DNA from 3 places in the Streptomyces sp. NPDC043812 genome. Region 2 is predicted to be linked to each of the others. Evidence: predicted binding sites of a transcription regulator. Region 2 holds the regulator's gene; each other region holds the start of a gene.
What was found. Region 2 encodes HrcA, which represses chaperone genes, less so after heat shock. Its sites were predicted from a motif close to TTNGCACTCNGNNNNNCNGAGTGCNAA; they were not measured.
Positions count from the first base shown of each region.

Region 1: the regulator HrcA is predicted to act here: its motif matches at 1,431-1,457, upstream of groES (co-chaperone GroES).
Region 3: the regulator HrcA is predicted to act here: its motif matches at 1,321-1,347, upstream of groL (chaperonin GroEL).

Region 1 covers NZ_JBWKCY010000006.1:57,759-61,884, reverse strand. The annotation lists gene AC067Z_RS10995 (class I SAM-dependent methyltransferase) at 1-87, opposite strand, end outside; gene AC067Z_RS10990 (polysaccharide deacetylase family protein) at 178-1,122, shown strand; gene AC067Z_RS10985 (hypothetical protein) at 1,119-1,298, shown strand; gene groES (co-chaperone GroES) at 1,605-1,913, shown strand; gene groL (chaperonin GroEL) at 2,027-3,655, shown strand; gene AC067Z_RS10970 (ester cyclase) at 3,726-4,126, opposite strand, start outside.
Region 2 covers NZ_JBWKCY010000003.1:92,372-96,497, reverse strand. The annotation lists gene AC067Z_RS05515 (DUF3097 domain-containing protein) at 1-250, opposite strand, end outside; gene AC067Z_RS05510 (MBL fold metallo-hydrolase) at 277-999, opposite strand; gene hrcA (heat-inducible transcriptional repressor HrcA) at 1,168-2,184, shown strand; gene dnaJ (molecular chaperone DnaJ) at 2,185-3,318, shown strand; gene AC067Z_RS05495 (nitronate monooxygenase) at 3,466-4,126, shown strand, end outside.
Region 3 covers NZ_JBWKCY010000002.1:29,050-33,175, reverse strand. The annotation lists gene groL (chaperonin GroEL) at 1-1,197, opposite strand, end outside; gene AC067Z_RS02815 (cold-shock protein) at 1,490-1,693, opposite strand; gene AC067Z_RS02810 (MoaD/ThiS family protein) at 2,103-2,381, opposite strand; gene thrC (threonine synthase) at 2,411-3,709, opposite strand; SAM riboswitch class I at 3,727-3,854, opposite strand; gene AC067Z_RS02800 (glucosyl-3-phosphoglycerate synthase) at 4,007-4,126, shown strand, end outside.

The sequences.
Region 1 (4,126 bases), on a different contig from region 2:
GTCGTAGTCGGCCAGTGAGGCCAGCAGGGCGCTGCCCTCCTCGGAGCGCAGTGCGGAGAAGGCGGCGAGCGGATCGAGGTCGTTCACCGGCCCATTGTGGGCCAGCCGGGGGATGGTCCGCGTGCGCAGGCGGTGTCGGCCGGGCGGGCGGGCCTTGCGCTGACAGGATGCGACGCCATGCAGCTAGTACGACAAAAGGGAAAAGTGAGGATGCGTCGGGTCCGTGTGGCCCTCGCCGCGCTTGTTGCCGCCGCCGTCGCGTCCGGCTGTGCCTCCGGGGGTGCGGAGCACTCCCGCCCGGACAGGCCGGCGTCGAAGTCACCGTCGGGCCGGGTCGCGAACCAGGGCCCGGAGGGCCGGCAGGCCGGCGCGCTGTCCGCGTACCTGGAGAAGGTCAGACGGGCCCAGGCGGTGCGTGCCAAGGCGGCCAGGAAGTGGGGGCTGAAGCAGACGCCGCTCGCCGCACCCCCGCCGCCCGCGGTCAAACCACGGATCACCACCCGCAAGGGTTTCGAGGTCAAGGGCGGCGACGAGCTGCCGCCCGTCTTCACCACCGTCCCCACGAAGGAGAAGATCGTCTTTCTGACGATCGACGACGGCGCGGAGAAGGACCCCGAGCTGCTGCGGATGATGTCCGAACTGCGGATCCCGTACAGCGCCTTCCTGAGCGACTACGTCATCGCCGACGACTACGACTACTTCGAGAAGATGCAGGACCGCGGGGTGGCGCTGCACAACCACACCCTCCACCACCCCTATCTGCCGGGCCTTTCGTACTCCCAGCAGAAGCGCGAGATCTGCGGGCAGCAGGACAGGCTGAAGAAGCGGTACGGCACACGGCCGGAACTGTTCCGCCCGCCGTACGGCAACTACAACCGGGACACCCTGCGGGTCGCGAAGTCCTGCGGGGTCAAGGCCGTGCCGCTGTGGGCGGCGGAGGCGTTCCCCGACCACATGGAGTGGCGCGAATGGGATCGCGACCTGCATCCCGGCGACATCATCCTCACGCATTTCCGCGGCAGGGATACCTGGAAGGGCACGATGGCGGACATGATCCGCCGGGTCATGAGGACCGTGACCGCGAAGGGCTACGCGGTGGCGAAGCTGGAGGACTACGTATGAGCCGGGTGCACCGGCTGCTCGCCGGCCTGTCTGCCGCCGGTGCGCTCCTCGCGGCGGCGGGGTGCACGCAGTCCGTGGACCCGATCGAACGACTGGGCCGCAAGGTGGCGCAGAAGGCCGCGCCGGCCGCTGCCGATCACGGCCACTCCCGGCCGCCCGCCCCCGGGAATCCGTGACACCGACGCCCGCCCCTGCGGCAGCCGCGTCCGCTGCCGCAGGGGCGGGGGTGAGGCCATGCGTTTGTCAGGAACGCGATGCGCTGTCCGGGCGTTGACCGGATCGAGACCGAACCGCCACGCGGCATCGGATTGGCACTCCGCTTGACCGAGTGCTAATCGCAGTCATAGTCTCGCTCCTGGCACTCCCCGAGGGAGAGTGCCAACACAGCGACGGGCAGGTCCGGCACCCGCGACGACGGATCCACCTGGTCGCCACCTCAGATCAGTTAACCCCGTGAGATCTCCGAAGGGGGAGGTCGGATCGTGACGACCACCAGCTCCAAGGTTGCCATCAAGCCGCTCGAGGACCGCATTGTGGTCCAGCCGCTCGACGCCGAGCAGACCACGGCCTCTGGCCTGGTCATTCCGGACACCGCCAAGGAGAAGCCCCAGGAGGGCGTCGTCCTGGCCGTGGGCCCGGGCCGCTTCGAGAACGGCGAGCGTCTTCCGCTCGACGTGAACGTCGGCGATGTCGTGCTTTACAGCAAGTACGGCGGCACCGAAGTGAAGTACAGCGGCGAGGAGTACCTCGTCCTCTCGGCTCGCGACGTGCTCGCGATCATCGAGAAGTAATTCACCGAAGCACATTGCTTTGTGAGCTGCGCCCCTGGTCACCCCGCTGATTGCCGGGCGGCGAGGGGCGCCGTTCATTTGAATACGAGTTCCGAGAGGGCTGAACCGCTCCCATGGCGAAGATCCTGAAGTTCGACGAGGACGCCCGTCGCGCCCTCGAGCGCGGCGTCAACAAGCTTGCCGACACGGTGAAGGTGACGATCGGCCCCCGCGGCCGCAACGTCGTCATCGACAAGAAGTTCGGCGCTCCCACCATCACCAACGACGGTGTCACCATCGCCCGTGAGGTCGAGGTCGACGACCCGTACGAGAACCTGGGCGTCCAGCTGGTGAAGGAGGTGGCGACCAAGACCAACGACATCGCGGGTGACGGTACGACCACCGCCACCGTGCTGGCCCAGGCGCTGGTCCGCGAGGGCCTGCGCAACGTCGCCGCCGGTGCCTCCCCGGCCGCCCTGAAGAAGGGCATCGACGCCGCGGTCAAGGCCGTGTCCGAGGAGCTCCTCGCGACCGCCCGTCCGATCGAGGACAAGACCGACATCGCCGCCGTGGCCGCGCTCTCCGCGCAGGACCAGCAGGTCGGTGAGCTCATCGCCGAGGCGATGGACAAGGTCGGCAAGGACGGTGTCATCACCGTCGAGGAGTCCAACACCTTCGGTCTGGAGCTGGACTTCACCGAGGGCATGGCCTTCGACAAGGGCTACCTGTCCCCGTACATGGTGACCGACCAGGAGCGTATGGAGGCCGTCCTCGACGACCCGTACATCCTGATCCACCAGGGCAAGATCGCCTCCATCCAGGACCTGCTCCCGCTGCTGGAGAAGGTCATCCAGGCGGGTGGCTCCAAGCCGCTGCTGATCATCGCCGAGGACGTCGAGGGCGAGGCCCTGTCGACCCTGGTCGTGAACAAGATCCGCGGCACCTTCAACGCGGTGGCCGTCAAGGCCCCCGGCTTCGGCGACCGCCGCAAGGCGATGCTCGGCGACATGGCCACCCTCACCGGTGCCACCGTCATCGCCGAGGAGGTCGGCCTCAAGCTCGACCAGGCCGGTCTGGACGTGCTGGGCACCGCCCGCCGCGTGACCGTCTCCAAGGACGACACCACCATCGTCGACGGTGGCGGCAACCACGAGGACATCGTCGGCCGCGTCAACCAGATCAAGGCCGAGATCGAGTCCACCGACTCCGACTGGGACCGCGAGAAGCTCCAGGAGCGCCTCGCGAAGCTGGCCGGCGGCGTGTGCGTGATCAAGGTCGGCGCCGCCACCGAGGTGGAGCTGAAGGAGAAGAAGCACCGTCTGGAGGACGCCATCTCCGCGACCCGCGCCGCGGTCGAGGAGGGCATCGTCTCCGGTGGTGGCTCCGCGCTCGTCCACGCCGTCAAGGTCCTCGAGGGCAACCTCGGCCTGACCGGCGACGAGGCCACGGGTGTGGCGGTCGTCCGCCGCGCCGCTGTCGAGCCGCTGCGCTGGATCGCGGAGAACGCCGGTCTCGAGGGCTACGTCATCACCTCCAAGGTGGCCGAGCTCGAGGCGGGCCAGGGCTTCAACGCCGCCACCGGCGAGTACGGCGACCTGGTCAAGGCCGGTGTCATCGACCCGGTCAAGGTCACGCGCTCCGCCCTGGAGAACGCCGCCTCCATCGCCTCCCTGCTGCTCACGACCGAGACCCTGGTCGTCGAGAAGCCGGCCGAGGACGAGGCCGAGGCGGGCCACGGCCACGGTCACGGCCACAGCCACTGACGCTTCGTCGTCTGCAGAAGGCCCCTGTCCCGCGCTCGGCGCGGGGCGGGGGCCTTCGCCGTTTCCGGAACTACATCGCGCCGAGCTGCCGCATCAGACGCATCATGTCCATGTGCCACCAGCCTTCCTTGATCATTCCGTCCTCGAACCGGAAGATCGTCGTGCCGGTCATGGTGCACTGCTCGCCGGTGGCAGGGATGCCCTGGAAGTCGCCCTTGTGCTTCCCGCTCCAGGTCCACAGGGTGACGACGTCGTCGCCTTCGGCGATCTGGCGGTCGAGGTCGAAGGTGAAGTCGAAGCCGCCGCGCCATTGGGTCACGTCGCGCCGTACGACGTCGATGCCGGACTCCGCGTCCGGCTCGTTGGCGATGTCGTGGTCGGTGTAGTCGGGCGCGAACATCTCGTCGATGGCGCCCAGGTTTCCTCCGGCGGCGACCTCGTGGAAGAAGCGCCGCGCGCTCGCCGCATTGA
Region 2 (4,126 bases):
CCGGGCCGGACGGCGGGCGGACCAGGGTGACGACCTTGCCCTCCAGCAGGAACCCGCGCGGCTCCAGCGGGAACACCCGGTGCTTGCCGAACCGGTCCTCCAGCGTGACCGCCCCCGCCTCGCAGCGGATGACCGCCCCGCAGAAGCCGGTTGCGACCTCCTCCACCACCAGATCGGGCTCCGCCGGGATCTCCGGGACGGGGGCCGAGCGCTTCCAAGGAGGCGTCAAGTCAGGGCTGTAGCTGCGCATATCGGATGACCATACGGCGGGGTGTTCTACGACACGCCGAAGCGCGCCGCGAGTTCGTCCCGCTGTGCCCGCACGAACGCCGCGTCCACGACCGCCCCGTGCCCCGGCACGTACAGCGCGTCCTCGCCGCCGAGTGCCAGCAGCCGGTCGAGCGCCGCCGGCCAGCGCGGCCCCATCGCGTCCGGGCCCGCCTGTGGTTCGCCGGACTCCTCGACCAGATCGCCGCAGAACACGACCTCCCGCCCGCCCGGCACCAGCAGCGCCAGGTCGTGGCCCGTGTGGCCGGGCCCCACATTGGCCAGCAGCACCTGCCGGCCGCCGAGGTCGAGCGTCCACTCACCGCTCACCGGGTGGTGGGGCGGTACGAGCAGATCGGTGGCCTCCGCGGCGTCGATGGCCGCGACCCCGTGCCGGACGGCGTCGGAGCGGATCGCGTCCCGTTCGCGCCGCAGCAGCGTGTCCATGCCGACGGCTCCGTAGACCTCGACCCCCGAGAAGGCCGCCGTGCCCAGCACATGGTCGAAGTGGGGGTGGCTCAGTGCGATGTGTGTCACGTGGCGCCCGCCCAGCAGCGCCTGCGCCTGGGCGCGGACCTCGGCGCCCTCGCGGATCGTGGAGCCCGTGTCGTACAGCATGACGCGGTCGTCGCCCACCACCAGACCGACGGTCGCGTCCCAGGTGGGCATTCTGCGCCGGCCGACTCCGGCGGCGAGCTGTTCCCACCCGAAGTCTTCCCAACGGACGTCCATGCGACGACGCTATCCGCATCGACCAGCGCAAGTCTCGCGATAGCGTGGTCGGCCGCCCTTGCTAGGGGCCCACCCGGCAGCCGTACACTGGCCGGGGGAATGCTGGCACTCGGCCGTATCGAGTGCCAGGGGACACACACCGAGGACCGGCAGCTGGAGGTGCGCGCGATGCTCAGTGAACGCAGACTCGAGGTCCTGCGCGCCATCGTCCAGGACTACGTCGGCACCGAGGAGCCCGTCGGCTCCAAGGCGCTCACCGAGCGGCACCGGCTCGGCGTCTCCCCGGCGACCGTACGCAACGACATGGCCGTGCTGGAGGAAGAGGGCTTCATCGCCCAGCCCCACACGAGCGCGGGCCGCATCCCCACGGACAAGGGGTACCGGCTCTTCGTCGACAAGCTCGCCGGAGTCAAGCCGCTGTCGTCGCCCGAGCGCCGGGCCATCCAGAACTTCCTCGACGGGGCCGTCGACCTCGACGACGTCGTCGCCCGCACGGTTCGGCTGCTGGCGCAGCTGACCCGGCAGGTCGCCGTCGTGCAGTACCCCTCGCTGACCCGCTCGACGGTTCGGCACGTGGAACTGCTCTCGCTCGCGCCCGCCCGGCTGATGCTCGTGCTGATCACGGACACCGGACGGGTGGAGCAGCGGCTGGTGGACTGTCCGGCGCCGTTCGGCGAGACCTCGCTGGCCGATCTGCGGGCCCGGCTCAACAGCCGTGTCGTCGGCCGCCGTTTCGCGGACGTGCCGCAACTGGTGCAGGATCTGCCGGAGTCGTTCGAGACCGAGGACCGCGGCACGGTCTCCACGGTGCTCGCGACCCTGCTGGAGACCCTGGTCGAGGAGACCGAGGAACGGCTGATGATCGGCGGCACCGCCAATCTCACCCGCTTCGGACACGACTTCCCCCTGACGATCAGGCCGGTGCTGGAGGCGCTCGAGGAGCAGGTCGTGCTCCTCAAGCTGCTCGGCGAGGCCAAGGAATCGGGCATGACCGTGAGGATCGGGCATGAGAATGCCCACGAGGGACTGAACTCCACGTCCGTCGTCTCGGTCGGCTACGGTTCGGGCGGCGAAGCAGTCGCCAAACTCGGCGTGGTCGGACCGACCCGCATGGACTACCCCGGAACGATGGGAGCGGTACGCGCAGTGGCACGTTACGTCGGACAGATCCTGGCGGAGTCGTAAGTGGCCACGGACTACTACGCCGTACTTGGCGTACGCCGCGACGCATCGCAGGACGAGATCAAGAAGGCGTTCCGGCGCCTCGCGCGTGAGCTCCACCCGGACGTGAATCCGGACCCGAAGACGCAGGAGCGCTTCAAGGAGATCAACGCCGCGTACGAGGTCCTGTCGGACCCGCAGAAGAAGCAGGTCTACGACCTCGGCGGAGACCCGCTCTCGCAGGCCGGCGGCGGCGCCAGCGGCTTCGGGGCGGGCGGCTTCGGCAACTTCTCCGACATCATGGACGCGTTCTTCGGTACGGCGTCGCAGCGTGGCCCGCGCTCGCGGACCCGCCGCGGCCAGGACGCGATGATCCGGCTGGAGATCGAGCTCAACGAGGCGGCCTTCGGCACGACGAAGGACATCCAGGTCGACACCGCCGTGGTGTGCACGACCTGCTCCGGCGAGGGCGCGGCGCCCGGTACGTCCGCGCAGACCTGTGACATGTGCCGCGGCCGCGGTGAGGTCTCGCAGGTGACACGGTCGTTCCTCGGCCAGGTCATGACCTCGCGCCCCTGCCCGCAGTGCCAGGGCTTCGGCACGGTCGTGCCGACCCCGTGTCCGGAGTGCGCCGGCGACGGCCGCATCCGCTCGCGCCGCACGCTGACGGTGAAGATCCCCGCGGGTGTCGACAACGGCACGCGCATCCAGCTCGCCGGCGAGGGCGAGGTCGGCCCGGGCGGCGGCCCGGCGGGCGACCTGTACGTGGAGATCCACGAGATCGCGCACCCCGTCTTCCAGCGGCGCGGCGACGATCTGCACTGCACGGTGACGATCCCCATGACGGCGGCGGCTCTGGGCACGAAGTGTCCGCTGGAGACGCTCGACGGCGTGGAGGAGATCGACATCCGGCCCGGCACGCAGTCGGGCCAGTCGATCCCGTTGCACGGACGTGGCATCACGCATCTGCGTGGCGGCGGTCGGGGCGACCTGATCGTGCACGTCGAGGTGACGACGCCGACGAAGCTCGACCCGGAGCAGGAGCGGCTGCTGCGGGACCTGGCGAAGCTGCGGGGCGAGGAGCGGCCGACGGGGCAGTTCCAGCCCGGGCAGCAGGGGTTGTTCTCGCGGCTCAAGGACGCGTTCAACGGGCGGTAGCCCGAGCGTTTCCCCTACCCGCCCTCCTCCTACGGGCGCCAGGCAGCAGAAGGGAGGGCGGGGTGGGGAACAGGCCGCCGCAGGCGACGCCGCCCGCCCCCGGAACGGGGATTCGGTGCGGCGTCGGGGACGTGGCACGATGCCTGCATGTCCTCCGCACTGGCCGATCTCTGCCGTCATCCGATCGTGCAGGCCCCCATGGCGGGCGGTGCCTCCTGCCCGCAGCTCGCCGCCGCCGTCTCCGACGCGGGCGGTCTGGGATTCCTCGCCGCCGGGTACAAAACGGCGGACGGCATGTACCAGGAGATCAAACAGATCCGGGCCCTGACGTCGCGGCCCTTCGGCGTCAATCTGTTCATGCCGCAACCCGGCACCGCCGACCCCGCTGCCGTCGGGGTGTACCGGGAGCAGCTCGCCGGTGAGTCCACCTGGTACGAGACACCGCTCGGCGACCCGGACGCCGGACGGGACGACGGCTACGAGGCCAAGCTCGCGGTGCTGCTCGACGAGCCCGTTCCCGTCGTCTCCTTCACCTTCGGCTGCCCCTCGCGCAACGCGCTCGAGTCGTTCACCAAGGCCGGCACCTTCACCGTCGTGACCGTCACCACGCCCGAGGAGGCGCAGGCCGCGCAGTGGGCGGGCGCCGACGCCGTGTGCGTGCAGGGGATCGAGGCCGGCGGTCATCAGGGCACACACCGCGACGACCCGGCAGCCGACGGCTGCGGCATCGGGCTGCTCACCCTCATCGAACTCGTCCGGGAGACCGTGCAGCTTCCGGTGATCGCGGCGGGCGGCCTGATGCGGGGCA
Region 3 (4,126 bases), on a different contig from region 2:
GCGAACGGCGTCCTCGATGCGGTGCTTGCGCTCCTTGAGCTCGACCTCGGTCGCGGCACCGGCCTTGATGACGGCCACGCCGCCGGCCAGCTTCGCGAGGCGCTCCTGGAGCTTCTCGCGGTCGTAGTCCGAGTCGCTGTTCTCGATCTCGGCACGAATCTGGTTGACGCGACCGGCAACCTGGTCGCTCTCGCCGGAGCCGTCGACGATCGTGGTCTCGTCCTTGGTGATGACGACCTTGCGGGCGCGGCCCAGCAGGTCCAGGCCGGCGTTCTCGAGCTTGAGACCGACCTCCTCGGAGATGACCGTGCCGCCCGTGAGGATGGCGATGTCGTTCAGCATGGCCTTGCGACGGTCACCGAAGCCCGGGGCCTTGACGGCAACGGACTTGAAGGTGCCGCGGATCTTGTTCACGACGAGCGTGGACAGGGCCTCGCCCTCGACGTCCTCGGCGATGATCAGCAGCGGCTTGCCGGACTGCATGACCTTCTCCAGCAGCGGAAGGAGGTCCTTCACGTTGCCGACCTTGGAGTTGACGATCAGGATGTACGGGTCGTCGAGCGACGCCTCCATACGCTCCATGTCGGTGGCGAAGTACGCCGAGATGTAGCCCTTGTCGAAGCGCATACCCTCGGTGAGCTCCAGCTCCAGACCGAAGGTCTGGGACTCCTCGACGGTGATGACGCCTTCCTTGCCGACCTTGTCCATGGCCTCGGCGATGAGCTCGCCGATCTGGGTGTCGGCGGCGGAGATGGAGGCCGTCGAAGCGATCTGCTCCTTGGTCTCGACATCCTTCGCCTGCTCGAGCAGGGCGCCGGAGACGGCCTCGACGGCCTTCTCGATGCCGCGCTTGAGGGCCATCGGGTTGGCGCCGGCCGCCACGTTGCGCAGGCCCTCGCGGACGAGCGCCTGGGCGAGAACGGTCGCGGTGGTCGTACCGTCACCGGCGACGTCGTCCGTCTTCTTGGCGACTTCCTTGACCAGCTCGGCGCCGATCTTCTCGTACGGGTCCTCGAGCTCGATCTCCTTGGCGATGGACACACCATCGTTGGTGATCGTGGGGGCGCCCCACTTCTTCTCGAGGACGACGTTGCGACCCTTGGGGCCAAGGGTGACCTTGACGGCGTCGGCGAGCTGGTTCATCCCGCGCTCGAGACCGCGCCGTGCCTCCTCGTCGAACGCGATGATCTTGGCCATGTGAAGTGGTCCTCCCGGACTGGGGTGGATTTGCGACGGACTGCGTGGCGCCCGCGACGGACGGCCTGCCTGCCTGTGGTTCCTTGCCCCACCCGGCCTGCGGGCCTCGCCGACCCAGTCCTTCTGTCACTCTCACTGGGAGAGTGCTAACGCAATGATTAGCACTCGACCCCCCCGAGTGCAAGCGGCTTCGGAGATGCCACGCGCCCCCGCACGCACGAGGGGCCCGCATCCCGGTGACCGGGATGCGGGCCCCTCGGCGTGAGTGCGTCGGTGGCCGATCGCGCCTGGATCAGACGGCGAGCTTGACCATGTCCGCCTGCGGACCCTTCTGGCCCTGCGAGATCTCGAATTCGACTCGCTGACCTTCTTCAAGGGTGCGGTACCCGTCCATCTGGATCGCGCTGTAGTGGACGAAAACATCCGCACCACCGTCGACCGCGATGAAGCCGTACCCCTTCTCCGCGTTGAACCACTTGACGGTGCCCTGAGCCATGCCTAACTCCCCTATTACTGGCCCTTGCACAGGACCGCACTTCGCGGACCCGGGTCAGACCTCACCCCAGCAGGAGGGGTGTGCGCCGGAACGCGTCGACCGCGGCTGAATGTATCTGCCCAACTGCCCTCTGCAACAGGTCAATCGGACGAGAAATCTGGGCAGGACCGAACGACCGATTCATGCGAATTCATGGAATTCCTGGGCAAGTCGGGCCCGGCAAAGTGGAACTTCCGAGGCATTTCGATCGCACACTTTGACCGCATTCTTACGGCACGGAGGCACATTCCGGAGCGGTCGGCGGAGGGGGCTTCCCAGACTCTACCGCGCTCAACCCTACAGAATTGCCCCCTCCGCTTCTCTCGCGGAGGGGGCAATTTCAGTAACTCTGGGTAATGCGACGGGGAATTCAGCAACCGCCTGCCACGGCCGGAATGATCGAGACGCCCGCACCGTCCGGCGTCACCGTCTCGAGGCCCTGCTCGAAGCGGACGTCGTCGTCGTTCACGTACACGTTGACGAAGCGGCGCAGCTTGCCCTGGTCGTCCAGGACGCGAGCCGCGATGCCCGTGTGGTTCTTCTCCAGGTTGGCGATGACCTCGGCGAGGGTCGCGCCGTCGGCCGGGACCTCGGCCTTGCCGCCCGTGTACGTGCGGAGAATGGTGGGGATGCGGACGTTGACGCTCATGGGTGCAGCCTTTCTTCGGTCTCGGGTGGTCAGTGGGCCAGGCCGGCGTCGCGGAACGCGTCCAGGCTCGGGCGGATCGTCGCGGTCGGACCGGTGGTCGGGGCGACCGCGTCCAGCGTCTTGAGGCCGTCGCCGGTGTTCAGCACGACGGTCGTGAGCGCCGGGTCGAGCACGCCCGCCTCGATCAGCTTCCTGGTCACACCCACGGTCACGCCACCCGCCGTCTCGGCGAAGATGCCCTCGGTGCGGGCCAGCAGCTTGATCGCGTCGACGACCTGCTCGTCGTTGACGTCCTCGACCGCACCGCCCGTGCGGCGCGCGATGTCCAGCACGTACGGGCCGTCGGCCGGGTTGCCGATGGCGAGCGACTTGGCGATGGTGTTCGGCTTCTGGGGGCGCACGACGTCGTGACCGGCCTTGAAGGCGGTGGACACCGGCGAGCAGCCCTCGGCCTGGGCGCCGAAGATCTTGTACGGCTTGTCCTCGACGAGACCGAGCTTGATCAGCTCCTGCAGACCCTTGTCGATCTTGGTGAGCTGCGAGCCGGAGGCGATCGGAATCACGATCTGGTCGGGCAGCCGCCAGCCGAGCTGCTCGCAGATCTCGTACGCGAGGGTCTTGGAGCCCTCCCCGTAGTACGGGCGGAGGTTGACGTTGACGAAGCCCCAGCCCTCGCCCAGCGGGTCGCCGATGAGCTCGGAGCAGAAGCGGTTGACGTCGTCGTAGTTGCCCTCGATGCCGACCAGTTCGCCGCCGTAGACCGCGGCCATGACGACCTTGCCCTGCTCCAGGTCGTGCGGGATGAACACGCAGGAGCGGAAGCCGGCCCGCGCTGCGGCGGCGCCGACCGCACCGGCGAGGTTGCCGGTGGAGGAGCAGGACAGGGTGGTGAACCCGAAGGCGCGGGCGGCTTCGACGGCGATGGCGACGACGCGGTCCTTGAAGGAGTGCGTCGGGTTGCCGGAGTCGTCCTTGATGAACAGGCCGCCGGTGACGCCCAGTTCACGGGCGAGGTTGTCGGCCTTGACGAGCTTGGTGAAGCCGGGGTTGATGTTCGGCTTGTCGGCCACGTCGGCGGGGACGGGCAGCAGGGGGGCGTAGCGCCAGATGTTGTTCGGGCCGGCCTCGATCTGCTCCCGCAGCTTCTGAGGATCGCCGCTCGGCAGGTCGTACGCGACTTCGAGCGGCCCGAAACACTCGGCGCACGCGAAGATGGGGCCGAGGTCGAAGCGCTGTCCGCACTCGCGGCACGAGAGTGCGGCGGCGGGTCCGAGATCGACGGACGCGGTGGCGGGGGTGGTGGTGCTTGCGACAGTCTGCGCAGCCATGGTGGCGAGGCCCTTTCTCCTCATCTTCCTCGTGACGCATCTCGCCACGAGACGGAATTGGCACCTTCCCCACCGTGACCTCGCGGTCGGCGGGAGGGTTGCCGGGGCTTCAACGGGCCGTTCCCTCTGCCCCTCTGGATGAGCGGTATTCGATTGTCGGCGAGGCAACCCCGGCATGCGCCGGTCACCTGCGTTGTTCAAGACTGTAACCGAAGGCGCGGACGGTTGAGATAGTCGTCCGAACCGCGAGATGGATCACAGGACCGACGGTGGACCCGATGTCAAGGAGACGCACCCGTGCTCGATGAGGTGGAGCGGTGGCTGGAAAGACGCTCGTGGTCAGCCGCCGACCGCACCCTGAACCAGCTGCTCACGGCCAAGGCCGGGCGTGGTCTGTCGGTCAGCGTCGTGCTCCCG